Ketobacter sp. MCCC 1A13808: one gene and its partner. The protein of the gene in region 2 interacts with the protein of the main gene of each other region in a pairwise test. Links are inferred from orthologs where the notes say so. Each region holds a gene or a part of one and is shown on either strand. Other genes may lie near its edges. The genes, in order: FT643_RS03540 and mrcB.

Region 1 (4,769 bases), on a different replicon or contig from region 2:
AACCCAGCTCGTGGCAAATTGCTATCGCGGCCAGCGCATTCGTCACATTATGAGAACCGATTAACTTCAACTCCACGCTAACTTCATCGCGGTCCACGGCCGCAACGAAAGAATACTGGCCCTTATTGTTGGCTTCAGCAGAAATCAAATGCACAGTCGCCTGGGCATTCGCTCTTGAAAACGTGACTTGTTTGCAATGCGCTGTTTGTTCCAGAAATTGTCCGGCATAAGCGTCATCCAAATTGACAACGGCGGTTCCACCGGCAACCAACCCGCTGTAGATTTCAGACTTGGCTAACGCAATATTATCGACAGACCCAAAGCCCTCGAGATGCGCGGAGCCTACATTGTTGACCAGCGCAATATCGGGCTCTACCAGCCCGCTGGTATACGCAATCTCACCGACATGGTTTGCTCCCATTTCAATCACAGCGAAACGATGCTCTTGGCGCACCCGGCACAGGGTCAGTGGCACTCCGATATCATTATTGAAGTTGCCTTTGGTGGCTAAGGTCGGGCCTTGCAGCGTCAAAATGGCAGCCACCATTTCCTTGACCGATGTTTTGCCGCTACTACCGGTAATTGCTACTTTTTTAACAGGGAATTGATTCAACCAGCACTTTGCCAATGCACCCAGCCCGAGACGGGTATCTCGCACATGCAGCAGGGGAAAATCAACCGCCACCGGATCTGCCACCATCGCGGCGATTGCACCTTGCTCAAACGCTTTGTCTAAAAAGCGATGTGCGTCATAGTTATCGCCTTTTAGCGCAATAAAAAAATCACCGGGGGCAATAGCGCGAGTATCTGTGGATATTTTTTGGAAACTGACATCGGCCCCGGTATGGCGTGCACCGATTTCCCTGGCCAACTGGGATATCATCATGGGTTTCCCTCCATCGCGGGTCCAGCACGCATAGACAGAGCTTGTTCGGCGCACGCCATGTCGCTGTGAGGGTATTTAACGCCCATCACGTCCTGATAGTTTTCGTGCCCTTTACCTGCCACCACCACTACATCCTCGCTTGTGGCATTTCGTACAGCGTGCATCACCGCCTGACGTCGATCCTCGATTAATACGTACGCTTTCTCGTCAGGAATACCTTTTACCATTGTCGAAAAAATATCGCTCAATTTCTCGCTGCGGGGGTTATCTGCCGTAAGCACAATCTCGTCAGCAAATTGGCTCGCCATCGCCGCCATCAACGGTCTTTTGCCCGCATCTCGATCACCGCCACAACCGAACACGCACCACAATTTTCCAACGCAATGTCGGCGTGCCGCAAGCAACGCTTTTTCTAGCGCGTCCGGCGTATGCGCAAAGTCAACGATAACGAGGGGACTATTGGATACAGAGGGCACTTTTTGCATCCGCCCGGGTACCGCTGCAACCGTGCTTAACCCGGCACACACGCGATCCAAAGAAACCCCCATCGCGACCAGCGTGGTCGCGGCTGCGAGTAAATTCGATGCGTTAAAATCACCGACCATAGGGCTTTTGATCTCGCCCGACGCGCCCTGACAAGTCAGTTTTATATCGATACCAGCTTGGTGAAATTGAATCGCTTCAGCACAAACATCTGCGCGGGTTGCGCTTTTCGTCGAAAACGTTAGAACCTGAGTTGAAGGTGAAGCCATCGAGGCCATACTCAACACTTGATTATCGTCCGCGTTTAATACCAAACCCCGAAGGCGTGCGTTTTTGGCCAACAACGCTTTCGCTTCACGATAAGCTTCCATTGAACCGTGATAATCCAAGTGATCCCGGCTGATATTCGTAATGACGCCGAACGCCACATTGAGTCCATCAAGCCGACCTTGAACCAGCCCGTGGGACGATGCTTCCATCACCGCATATTCTGCACCGGCATCCAGCATTTCCTTTAACAGTCGATTGTTTTCCACTACACCGGGTGTCGTATTGCCGGTTTCATTTAAAACTTGGCCAGGAAATCCGCTGCCTAATGTGCCAATTACACCACAGCGATGGCCTGCGTTTTCCAACCCTTGTGCAATCAACTGGCTAACACTGGTCTTTCCATTGGTGCCCGTAACCGCGCACAAACTAAGCATCTCCGAAGGCGCCTGATAAAATGCCGAAGCAATCTGGCCAAGGTGCTGACGCAGCCCTTTGACCTTGACGACCGGAATGGCCAACTCCGCTGGCCCCTGTTGATTGTCGACGTCACCATCAAAATCAATCAAGGCGCAGCTGGCACCTGCGTTTTCCGCAGACAACAGAAAAGCGCGTCCATCCGCATGGTCGCCCCGGTAGGCAATAAAGCAATCGCCTGCCCTTACTTTTCTGCTATCAACTGCCAACCCTGTAACCATTGTTTGCTGCCATTGCGCATCAAGATTTAAAAACGGGACAATATCTTTTAAATAGCGCCCCTTCGAAATTGAACTGTTCATGTGTTGGGTGGAACCGGTTTCGGCAAACCCACCAGCGTTTCCACCGCTTTATCAGGTGGAATATTTTTCACCCTCAACAAGCCGGCCATGACCCTTGAAAAAACCGGTGCTGCAACCTGGCCACCGTAGTACACACCACCTTTGGGATCGTCGATCACCACTACCAATGCAATGGCAGGATCCTCCACCGGTGCAACCCCGGCGAACATAGCCAGATACTGATGATCCTGGTATCCATTGCTACTAACTTTATGCACGGTGCCGGTTTTGCCCGCCACACGGTAGCCCGGAACACGGGCTTTGCGTGCAGTGCCACGCTCGTCAACAACCCCTTCCATCATGTGCAACACCGCATTCGCCACGGTTTCATCCAGCACCCGCTCACCCTTAACGTCGCCGTCTACTTTCAGCAAACTAATCTGTCGTTTGATGCCCCCAGAACCTAGCACTGCATAAGCTTGCGCCATCTGTAAAGCGGTAACGGAAAGTCCATAACCATACGACAATGTAGCGACCTCAATCGGACGCCAACGCGAACGCGCCGGAAGCATTCCGACGCTTTCACCGGGGAAACCGACCCCTGTCGCTTCACCCAGGCCAATCCGGTGGAAAAACGCGCTTAGCGCACCGGACTCCATGGACAGTGCAAGCTTGCTGGCACCTACATTGCTGGACTTTGCGATGACTTTTCCCAGGTCAATCACCCCGTAATTCGCCATGTCGCGGATGGATTTACTACCAACCCGCAAATATCCGGGGGACGTATCTAATTTACTGTGCACCTGCCATTTGCCACTTTCCAGCGCCGCAGCCACGGTGAACGGTTTTACTGTCGATCCCGGCTCAAAAACATCTGTAACGGCTCGATTACGAAAGTTTTCAACGTCCTTACGGGTGCGATTGTTCGGGTTATACGACGGGTGATTCACCAGCGCCAAGACTTCACCGGTCTTAATATCGATAGCTACGGCACTCCCGGAGGTTGCCTTATATTCCGTAACAGCGGAAAGCAATTCGCGGTAGGCCAGATACTGCGCTCGCAAATCGATACTCAGGGTAATATTGCTGCCCGGTGCAGGAGCGTTGATTAATCCGACATCTTTGATGATACGATGTCGCAAGTCTTTGATTACGCGTTTCTTGCCCGCCTCTCCCTGCAAATATTGATCAAAAGACAATTCAATGCCTTCCTGACCTTCTTCATCTATATTAGAAAAACCAACCAGATGACTGGTCACTTCTCCAGCGGGATAATAGCGACGGTGCTCCTCAACTCCGTAAACACCCGGGATGCTCAGGCTGAGAATGCTTTCCGCCTTGGAAGGATTCATGTGACGGCGCAAATAAATGAACTGTTTATTTTGATTTCTCAAAATACGATCGCGCAATCTGGCTTCTGTGTAACCGGTTTTTTCTGCCAGAAAACCCCAGGCGTACTGGGCATCAATCAATTCTTTGGGATTCGCCCAAATGGATTTAACGGGCGTACTAACCGCTAAAGGTTCACCGTTCCGATCCTCAATTATGCCGCGATAGGCCGGGATTTTTTCTATGCGAACCACACGACGGTCACCCTGGTCCTGTAAAAAGCCCTGTGATTCAATCTGCAAATATAACAATCGGCCAACAACAGTCATAGCAAGCAGCACGAAAAGCACCAGTACAGCACCATAGCGCCAACTGAACGCCAGTTTTCCCTGAGCCGTACTCATCGTTCCACCATGATTATCTCGCTGGGCGAAGGCACCCGCATCCTTAATTTTGAACCTGCCAGTTGCTCGACGCGGTTATAGGAACCCCAAGTGCTCTGCTCCAGCAATAACTGCCCCCACTCCACTTGCATGGAATTGTTTTTCTTCTGCAAAAATTGGTGCTTGGCTACCAGGCGCCGGGTTTCAAAACTGGAATAAATGACCGCTATACAGGATACAAGCACGGCCATAAACGCGATCACTACTAGCATCCATGCTTTACTGGAATTGGCCGGACAGGCAATCATGATAACTTCTCCGCGACTCGCATAATGGCGCTTCGTGCGCGAACATTCCGGGCCACTTCCTCGTCACTGGCTTTAATCGCTTTGCCCAGACTGCGTAATTCCCGCTGCACCATCTCATCACGAACCGGCAGATGCCGGGGGAGCGGTTCGCCTTTTTCTTTGCGTTGAATAAACCTTTTAACAATCCGGTCTTCTAGCGAATGGAAACTGATAACGACTAAGTGGCCACCCTGCTTTAACACAGCCAGGCATTGATCCAGCGTGTCGGCCAAGTCGTCAAGTTCACGATTGATATAAATCCGGATAGCCTGAAAAGATCGGGTTGCCGGATGCTTGCCTTTTTCTCGGGAAGGGC
Region 2 (7,877 bases):
TCGTTTCAGTTTCCTGGGGAAACTGCGTATAATTACGCCCTCTATAATTTCCGCTACGTACGTCCCCTCTTTTGTATTGGTAGCTCACATACAGGCCACACTGAATGTCCGACACTGAAAACAGTTCCAGCTTTGAAGAGCTGGGAATGCCCGATTTCGTGCTGAAAACCCTCAGCGAATTGGGTTATGAATCCCCCTCCCCCATTCAAGCTGCCAGTATTCCGGTATTCATGAGCGGACAGGACCTGATTGGTCAGGCGCAGACCGGCACAGGCAAAACCGCCGCATTCGCATTGCCGCTGTTAGCAAAGCTGGATGACAAATGCAAAAAGCCTCAGGTTTTGGTGTTGACGCCCACCCGTGAGCTGGCCATTCAGGTGGCCGAAGCCATTCAGCGTTATGCGCGCTACCGCAAGGGATTCCGCATTGCGCCTATCTACGGCGGACAGGATTTCAGACCGCAGCTAAATCTTTTGCGTCAGGGCGCACAAGTCGTCGTGGGCACGCCCGGACGGCTGCTCGATCATTTGCGCCGGGGCACTCTGGACATCAGCGAAGTCAAAACCCTGGTATTGGACGAAGCCGACGAAATGCTGCGGATGGGCTTTATTGATGATGTCGAAGACATACTGAGCCATTGTTCAGGAGAGCAGCAAACCGCCTTGTTCTCGGCGACCATGCCAGCACCGATTAAGCGCATCGCTGATAAATACCTGAAAAACCCCAAGCATGTGAACATCGTGGCAAAAACCGCCACCGTGGAACGCATCGAGCAAAGCTACTGGCTGGTGGACGGACGTCAGAAACAAGAAGCACTGCGCCGTTACCTGGAAACCCGAAGCTTCGATGCAGTGATTGTATTTGTGCGCACCCGTGATAGCGCCAGCGAAGTGGCCGAGAAAGTCAACGCCTGGGGCTATCGTGCAGAGGCCATTCACGGTGCGATCGGGCAAAACCAGCGCGAGAAAACCATCATCGGACTGAAGAAAAACCGTTTTGATATTCTGGTCGCTACGGATGTTGCGGCCCGTGGTCTGGATGTGGATCGATTCAGCCATGTTGTTAACTACGACATTCCCTATGATAGCGAATCCTATGTGCACCGTATCGGACGTACTGGCCGCGCCGGACGCAGCGGCGAAGCCGTCTTGTTCGTCACTCATCGTGAGAACCGATTGCTGCAAACCATTGAACGCCATACCCGCCAGAAAATTGTGCGGGCGAAAATTCCAAGCAACGACCTGGTAATGCAGCAACGCATTGAGCGTTTAAAAGAGCGCATCGCCAAAGCCGCCACCAACACACCCTCCGCGGTGGTTCAGGGTATTATTGAACAATGCTGCCACGACATGGAAATCGAGCCGGAAAATTTGGCAGCCGTGCTGTTGAATATGCTACACGAAGATCAACCGCTGGAACCCAAGCAAGAACTGACGGCTCCGGCGGGTCGTGGCAGTGAAAGCAGCGCACGTCGCCGCGACCGGGACAATGAAAGCGGGGGACGTGGACGTGATAAAGGTCGCTTACAGATTGACGAATCACCCATCGACGAAGCACCCCGACGCCTGCGGGATTACCCGGATGTGGAAATGGAACGTTTCCGTATTGAAGTGGGTAAAGCTCATGGCGTAAAACCCGGAGATATCGTGGGTGCCATTGCCAACGAAGTGGGGATCGATAGTGAGTACATCGGCGAAATAAATATGCGGGGAGAATTCTCTACTGTTGATTTGCCCGAGGGCATGCCGAAAGAATTATTTAATCAGATCAAATCGATCCGTGCCCGTAATCAGCCTCTGCGCATTACCCGTTTCGGAAAAGAAGAGCCGGATACCAGCGGCGGTTCCGCGGCGCCACGCTCGTCGAAAAAAGATCGCAAACCCGGCGGTGGCAAAGCGGGTGGCAAACCCCGCTCCAAAAAGCCAGCGGGCGGACCACGCGCATCCAAGCCAGCACGCAAACCCGGCAAATCTTCCGGTGGCGGGCGCGGCAAATCCTCTAGCTAAATCGTAATTACCAAACCGCCTGCGCGTTCTCGCGTGCGCGGTTTGCCCCTTCTTTATCCCCGGACTTTTCTTTGGCCTGCGCCACCACTAACCACGCTTCGGCTTTGGTGGTTTGCTCTGCGCCTTTTGGCTTCGACGGCAGCAATGAAACCGCCCGCTGAGCCATTTGCTGAGCGTTACGATAATCCTGCATCGCTAAACGGGTTTTAGCCAACGCCAGATATAGTGACGCAGAACGGGGAGCCATGCGAATACCACGTTCGAACTGATTAGCTGCCCCGGCGTAATCGCCACTCAATCTCAGGCTTTCGCCCTGGCTTAATAATTTATCGGCAGCGGCAACGCCGGTGGCGGAGATGGTTTCACTGTCCAGCACCTCCTCTTCGCTGACGATGGAAACCGGTTTGCTGACACAAGCACCGAGCACTAAAGCCATCAGCATTAATAAAAACATTCGTGTGTGTGTTGGATAACAGTTCAATTTTTCTATTCCTTCCGAAGATAATGACATTACTTAAATAACCCTTTAAACCAATTCAATGCCCGGCCCCCGCCGCCGCAGGATATTTCTTTTTCCGGCACACTGTCTTTGCGGATAGGCAGGTGCAGGCTGTTTTCGCAATGGGCTTTGGTGCGGGCTTGCTTTAGTGGATCAACCCAAACCCACTCAATATTATCCGGCTCTGCTAATTGCAGCGGTAACAAGTTCTGCCTCGACAGGGTGTTCGCCCAGACCGGCAATGCACCCAGCGCTCCGGTCAACGGGGTCGGTTTATTATCGTCAATTCCCATCCACACGACACCCAGATAGTTACCGCTAAAGCCCGCAAACCAACTGTCACGCTGGTCGTCGCTGGTGCCTGTTTTACCTGCCAGATTCAAATCCGGAGACAACCACAGGGAGGCGGTTTTAGCGGTACCGGACCGCACTGTTTCCTGCATCCCATAAGTCAGTGCGTAAATATCCGCTGCTTGGAAGCGCTGCTCCACTTCCAATTCATAGCGTTGCAGCGGCTGGCCATCGGCGGTGAGTACCGAACGAATGGTTCGTAACGGTGTCGCAAACCCCTCGGTGGCGATGGTCTGATACATCTGCGCCACTTCAAAGGGAGAAAGGCTGACTGCTCCCAGTGACAGCGCAGGCACCGCCGGTAACGTCTTCTCGACACCCAATCGGGTCATCGCATCCACCACCGCCGGAATACCCACATCCATTGCCAGGTTCACGGTTGCCTGATTATAGGAGTTGGCCAACGCCACCATCATCGGCACTTCGCCGTGACTTTCCTTCTCGAAGTTCTCTGGTGTCCAGGTCGTGCCGTTTGCGAGCGTATGTGTGACGGCTTCATCTTTTAATATACTTGCCAGGGTAAAGCCGCGCTCTAACGCCGCCAAATACACCGCCGGCTTGGCCAGGGAACCGATCGGGCGGAAGGCATCAAGCGCACGATTGAAGCCCTCGTAACGCAACGAGTGCCCTCCCACAATCGCGGCCACTTCGCCGGTATTACTGGAAGTAAATACCCCCGCCACTTCCAGGCCGGACAATTTTTTGCCATATTGCTTCTGTAGCGATTTCACCTGGTTTAAAGCCGCATTTTCAAAACTATTTTGTACCCAGGGGTCCAGGGTGGTAAAAATACGCAGCCCTTCCGAGCGTAAATCTTCGTCCTTGTAATCGCGACGTAACTGGCGCTTCATTAAGTCCAAAAACGCGGGATAACGAGCGTCCTCATATAGTGGCTTACGAATAACATCGAGTGGCTTTTTCACTTCCACATCATAGCTGCGCTGATCCAGTACATTCTGTTGCAGCATAAGCTGCAAAACCTGATCCCGCCGCTCTACCGATCGCTCCGGGTTACGTCGCGGATCATACCAACTCGGCCCCTTTATGATCCCCACCAACAGCGCAATCTGATGGGCTTCCAACTCACGCAACGGTTGCCCGAAATAATACAAGCTGGCCAGACCAACGCCATGAATTCCGCGTTTACCCGCCTGCCCCAAATAGACTTCGTTCAGGTAGGCTTCCAGAATGTCGTTTTTTTCATAATGAAAATCCAGCAACACAGCCATCACCGCTTCAGTGGCTTTGCGGGTCAGCGAACGTTCGCTGGTTAAATAAAAGTTTTTCACCAGTTGCTGAGTCAGCGTGCTGCCCCCCTGCCTGACTTCGCCAGACGTCACATTGGCGACCAGCGCCCGAGCGATACCTTTCGGGGAAATTCCGAAATGCTCGAAAAAGTCCCGATCTTCCACTGCCAACAAAGCTTGCACCAATAAGGGTGGCACCTGATCCAGCTTGACCAACACCCGGTCTTCATTGTGAGCGGGGTAAATACCGCCGATTAATGCCGGCTCCATTCGCACAATACCGTCACTGCCCTGTTCCGACTGCAAGCCCTGCACCCGCCCGCGATGAATATCAAAGGACACTTTTTTCGCAGCCTCCGCACCTTCCCAAAAATCGAAACCGCGCGTCGCCAATTGATAATGACTGCCTTGAGTAGTAAAACTTCCGGAGGTGGGCTCACGATCAAACACATGCCGATAATTCAACTGGCTCAGTTCGAACGCTAACTGCTCCTCCGTGATCGGCATACCGTCGTACAACTCCAGAGGGCGGGCGTAGACCTTGGCCGGAATCGACCAGCGCTTGCCTTCGAAATGGTTGGTGATCACCGCATCCAGATAAATCACACCAATCGCAGCCAAAATCACCAACACCGCACCGACCTTGATCAGCAGCGGAATAAAACGCCGGAACCCGCCACCGGAACCGGTGGACTTTTTATTTTTGACAGGCTGCTTCGGCGCGCCGCTTTTTTTCCTTGGTGCGGATTTTTTTGCGGCAACGGTTTTATTGGGCGTGCTCTTCGAAGCCTGCGCCTTTTTGTTGGCTGACGACTTTCGGGCAGCGCTGCTTTTCGGCTTCTGCGCTGGTTTCTTTTCTGTGCGGGGGGTTTTACGTTTCGAGGGCACCGACGACGGACTCCTGTTACTGGCCTGAACGGAATACAGCTGAATAGTATAACGCCTGAGATCGGCAAGCACCTGAATCGGCTTGCGTTTTTGGGTTTTGGTGAAAAGGCGGGTAGTATACTCGTTTAGTCGTGAATCCCCCAATTAACAGGTACCCAACCCCATGAAGAAATATAACGTCTATGCCATTGGTAACGCATTGGTGGATATGGAATTCGCAATAGATGATGATTTTTTAACCAAGCAAGGTATTGATAAAGGGGTAATGACCCTGGTGGACAAAAACCAGCAACAATCACTGTATGACGCTTTAGCCGGCCACAGCGGCAAAATGGCCAGTGGTGGTTCGGCGGCAAACACCATCATCGGAGTCAGTCACTTTGGCGGGAATGCCTTCTACTCCTGCAAAGTCGCAAACGATCCGGCGGGTGATTTCTATGTTCAGGATTTGGTAGCGGCCGGCGTCGACACCAATTTGCACAGGCAGCGGGAAGACGGCGTCAGCGGCAAGTGCATTGTCTTAATCACGCCAGATGCAGAGCGCACCATGCAGACGTATCTGGGCATTTCCGAAACAGTTTCGGAAGCGGAATTACAAGAACAGGCTATTACCCATTCCGATTACTGTTACCTTGAAGGCTACCTGGTGACGTCAGACAGCGGCCGCGCCGCTGCCATCAAGGCACGAAAAATTGCCGAAAAGGCGGGAGTGAAAACCGCATTGACCTTCTCGGATCCCAACATGGTGAAGTTTTTCAAAGACGGATTGCAGGAAATGCTGGGGGATAAAGTAGACCTTCTGTTCTGTAATGAAGAAGAAGCGCTCACCTGGACCGGTGCTGATGATATCGAAGCCGCAGCAGAGGAACTGAAACAGATCTGCAGTAGCTATGCGATCACTTTGGGTGAGCACGGCTCCCTGGTATTCGACGGCTCGACGCAACACCGGATTGCTGCGACTCCGGTGCAGGCAGTAGACAGCAACGGCGCCGGTGACTTGTTTGCCGGTGCATTCCTGTATGGCTTGACCCATGGTTATGACTACGTTAAGTCAGCAGAATTAGCCTCTCGTGCAGCTGGCCTTCTGGTTACCCAATTCGGCCCCCGTCTCAAAATTGACCAATATAAGTCATTGTTAAATTAATAGTTTTTAACGCGCCTTCCGGCCCGATCAAAAATGAGTAATTTGCACACTTGATCGGGCCTTCCCCTGCGATTTCTTGGGCTACAATTAATACAGGAATTACCCCTCGAATGAATCTATCGCAAGCAGGCAGGCTGACCCATGTTCTTAGAGTCCAATTTCACTGAGCAGTTTGAGAAGACGGACAATTACTGTAAGGACTTGTTATCCAAAGCATTAGTGGACATCCCACCGAGCAGCAAAGCGGTCTCGTACGCGTCATTTGAAGACCTGTACGAAGCTGAAGAAAATCAGGGCCTGGTGTTTCTTCTGGAAGAAGGCACCGTCGCTCATCAGCAGGAAAACAAGACACTTTTTCACTATGATGCCGGTGATCTTATCGGTATGTCGCAATGGGGCGGCATGCCCATCGCAAAATACTACACCGAATCCCCGGTTACTTTGGTTCCCTATAATCGTGAAGCACTGTGGCAAAAAGCCATGAGTGACGCCAAAAAAGCGCGGCAATGGGGGGACTATCTGCTTGCAGAATGCGCCCGCCATTCCAGTGTCATTGCTTCCCTTGATACGCCCGTCGACAAAACCTCATTGGGTTTTCAAACTTACTCCCCGGGTGAAACCATCATCGAAGAAGGCACCGCCTCCGACACCGTTTTCTCTATTGTTGAAGGCCACGCCAACGTGTTTGTACAAAATATTAAAGTGGGCGAAGTACTGGAAGATGAAATTTTTGGTGCTATGTCACTATTGACCAATAGCCCCCGTACTGCTTCAGTTATTGCAGACCAACGGTGTTTGGTCATGGTCGTACCTCGCAGCCAGTTCGAAATGATGATAAAAACACATCCACGGATTTGTATCAGCTTGATGGAAAATATGGCGCGACAAATTGTGTCCCTGAACGAGCAAATTACTGCCGTGCACAGCCAGGCATCATAGACCAATCCAGTTTCTATTTTTAAATTAAGGTAATTGCAGAATGAATGCGGAAGTTCAGTGTTTAGTGCCGGTAGCGCGCTTTACCCCTCCCCCTTTGCACACCGTGAAAGCAGCAAATGCATTGGCGCGGGGTTATTTCAAACCCCAGTTCACCGGTCTGGAAAACGTCAACCCGATCAATCCCGCTTTGCTGGTTGGCAACCACACCATCTATGGCATGTTGGATGGGCCGCTGTTATTCGAAAAACTTTACGAATCCAAAGGCATTGTGTTGCGCTCTCTGGGCGATCATATGCATTTCAAAGTCCCGTTGTGGCGCGATGTTTTAAAACAAAGCGGAGCGGTTCCCGGCACGCGAGAAAACTGCGCGCGCCTAATGGAAGCCGGTGAACATATACTGGTATACCCCGGAGGCGGAAGGGAAGTCGCTAAACGAAAAGGTGAAAAATACAAACTCACATGGAAAACCCGCACCGGCTTTTGCTATATGGCAATCAAACATCAATATCCCATCATCCCCGTTGCCTCTCTGGGTGCCGATGACGCTTTCGATGTGGTGCTCGATGCCTATGATTTTATGCGTACACCGGTCGCACGCCGCATTCTGAAGAGCAAACTCATTAGCAACCAAACCGCTAACGGTGATTTGCTTATGCCATTAGCAAAAGGCATCGGTCCGACCTTGATTCCCCGACCCGAAAAATTCTATTTCTCTTTTGGCGAGCCCATTGACACTCGCCCTTATGCGGGGCAGGAGAACAATAAAGAACGGCTCTGGCAACTGCGTTATCAAGTGATGCAAA

Evidence for each region.
Region 1: the proteins of mrcB (region 2) and FT643_RS03540 interact in binary tests that used the Escherichia coli proteins (3 or more experiments, as listed by UniProt). The link is inferred for Ketobacter sp. MCCC 1A13808 from one-to-one orthologs.

The regions. Positions count from the first base shown.
Region 1 is NZ_VRKW01000001.1:824,595-829,363, forward strand. The notes cover bases 1,770-4,769. They hold FT643_RS03540 (peptidoglycan D,D-transpeptidase FtsI family protein), read right to left. Parts: upstream 4,128-4,769; coding sequence 2,412-4,127; downstream 1,770-2,411. Other genes in these bases: FT643_RS03535 (UDP-N-acetylmuramoyl-L-alanyl-D-glutamate--2,6-diaminopimelate ligase), read right to left, coding at 1,770-2,415; ftsL (cell division protein FtsL), read right to left, coding at 4,124-4,414; rsmH (16S rRNA (cytosine(1402)-N(4))-methyltransferase RsmH), read right to left, coding at 4,411-4,769. Outside these bases: FT643_RS03530 (UDP-N-acetylmuramoyl-tripeptide--D-alanyl-D-alanine ligase), read right to left, coding at 1-886; more of FT643_RS03535, read right to left, coding at 883-1,769. UniProt on the Escherichia coli protein: Essential cell division protein that catalyzes cross-linking of the peptidoglycan cell wall at the division septum. Required for localization of FtsN.
Region 2 is NZ_VRKW01000007.1:142,536-150,412, forward strand. Bases 2,255-5,299 are described here. They hold mrcB (penicillin-binding protein 1B), read right to left. Parts: upstream 4,992-5,299; coding sequence 2,517-4,991; downstream 2,255-2,516. Other genes in these bases: FT643_RS14280 (tetratricopeptide repeat protein), read right to left, coding at 2,255-2,517; FT643_RS14290 (adenosine kinase), read left to right, coding at 5,155-5,299. Outside these bases: FT643_RS14275 (DEAD/DEAH box helicase), read left to right, coding at 105-2,006; more of FT643_RS14280, read right to left, coding at 2,014-2,254; more of FT643_RS14290, read left to right, coding at 5,300-6,135; FT643_RS14295 (Crp/Fnr family transcriptional regulator), read left to right, coding at 6,277-7,074; FT643_RS14300 (lysophospholipid acyltransferase family protein), read left to right, coding at 7,115-7,877. UniProt on the Escherichia coli protein: Cell wall formation. Synthesis of cross-linked peptidoglycan from the lipid intermediates.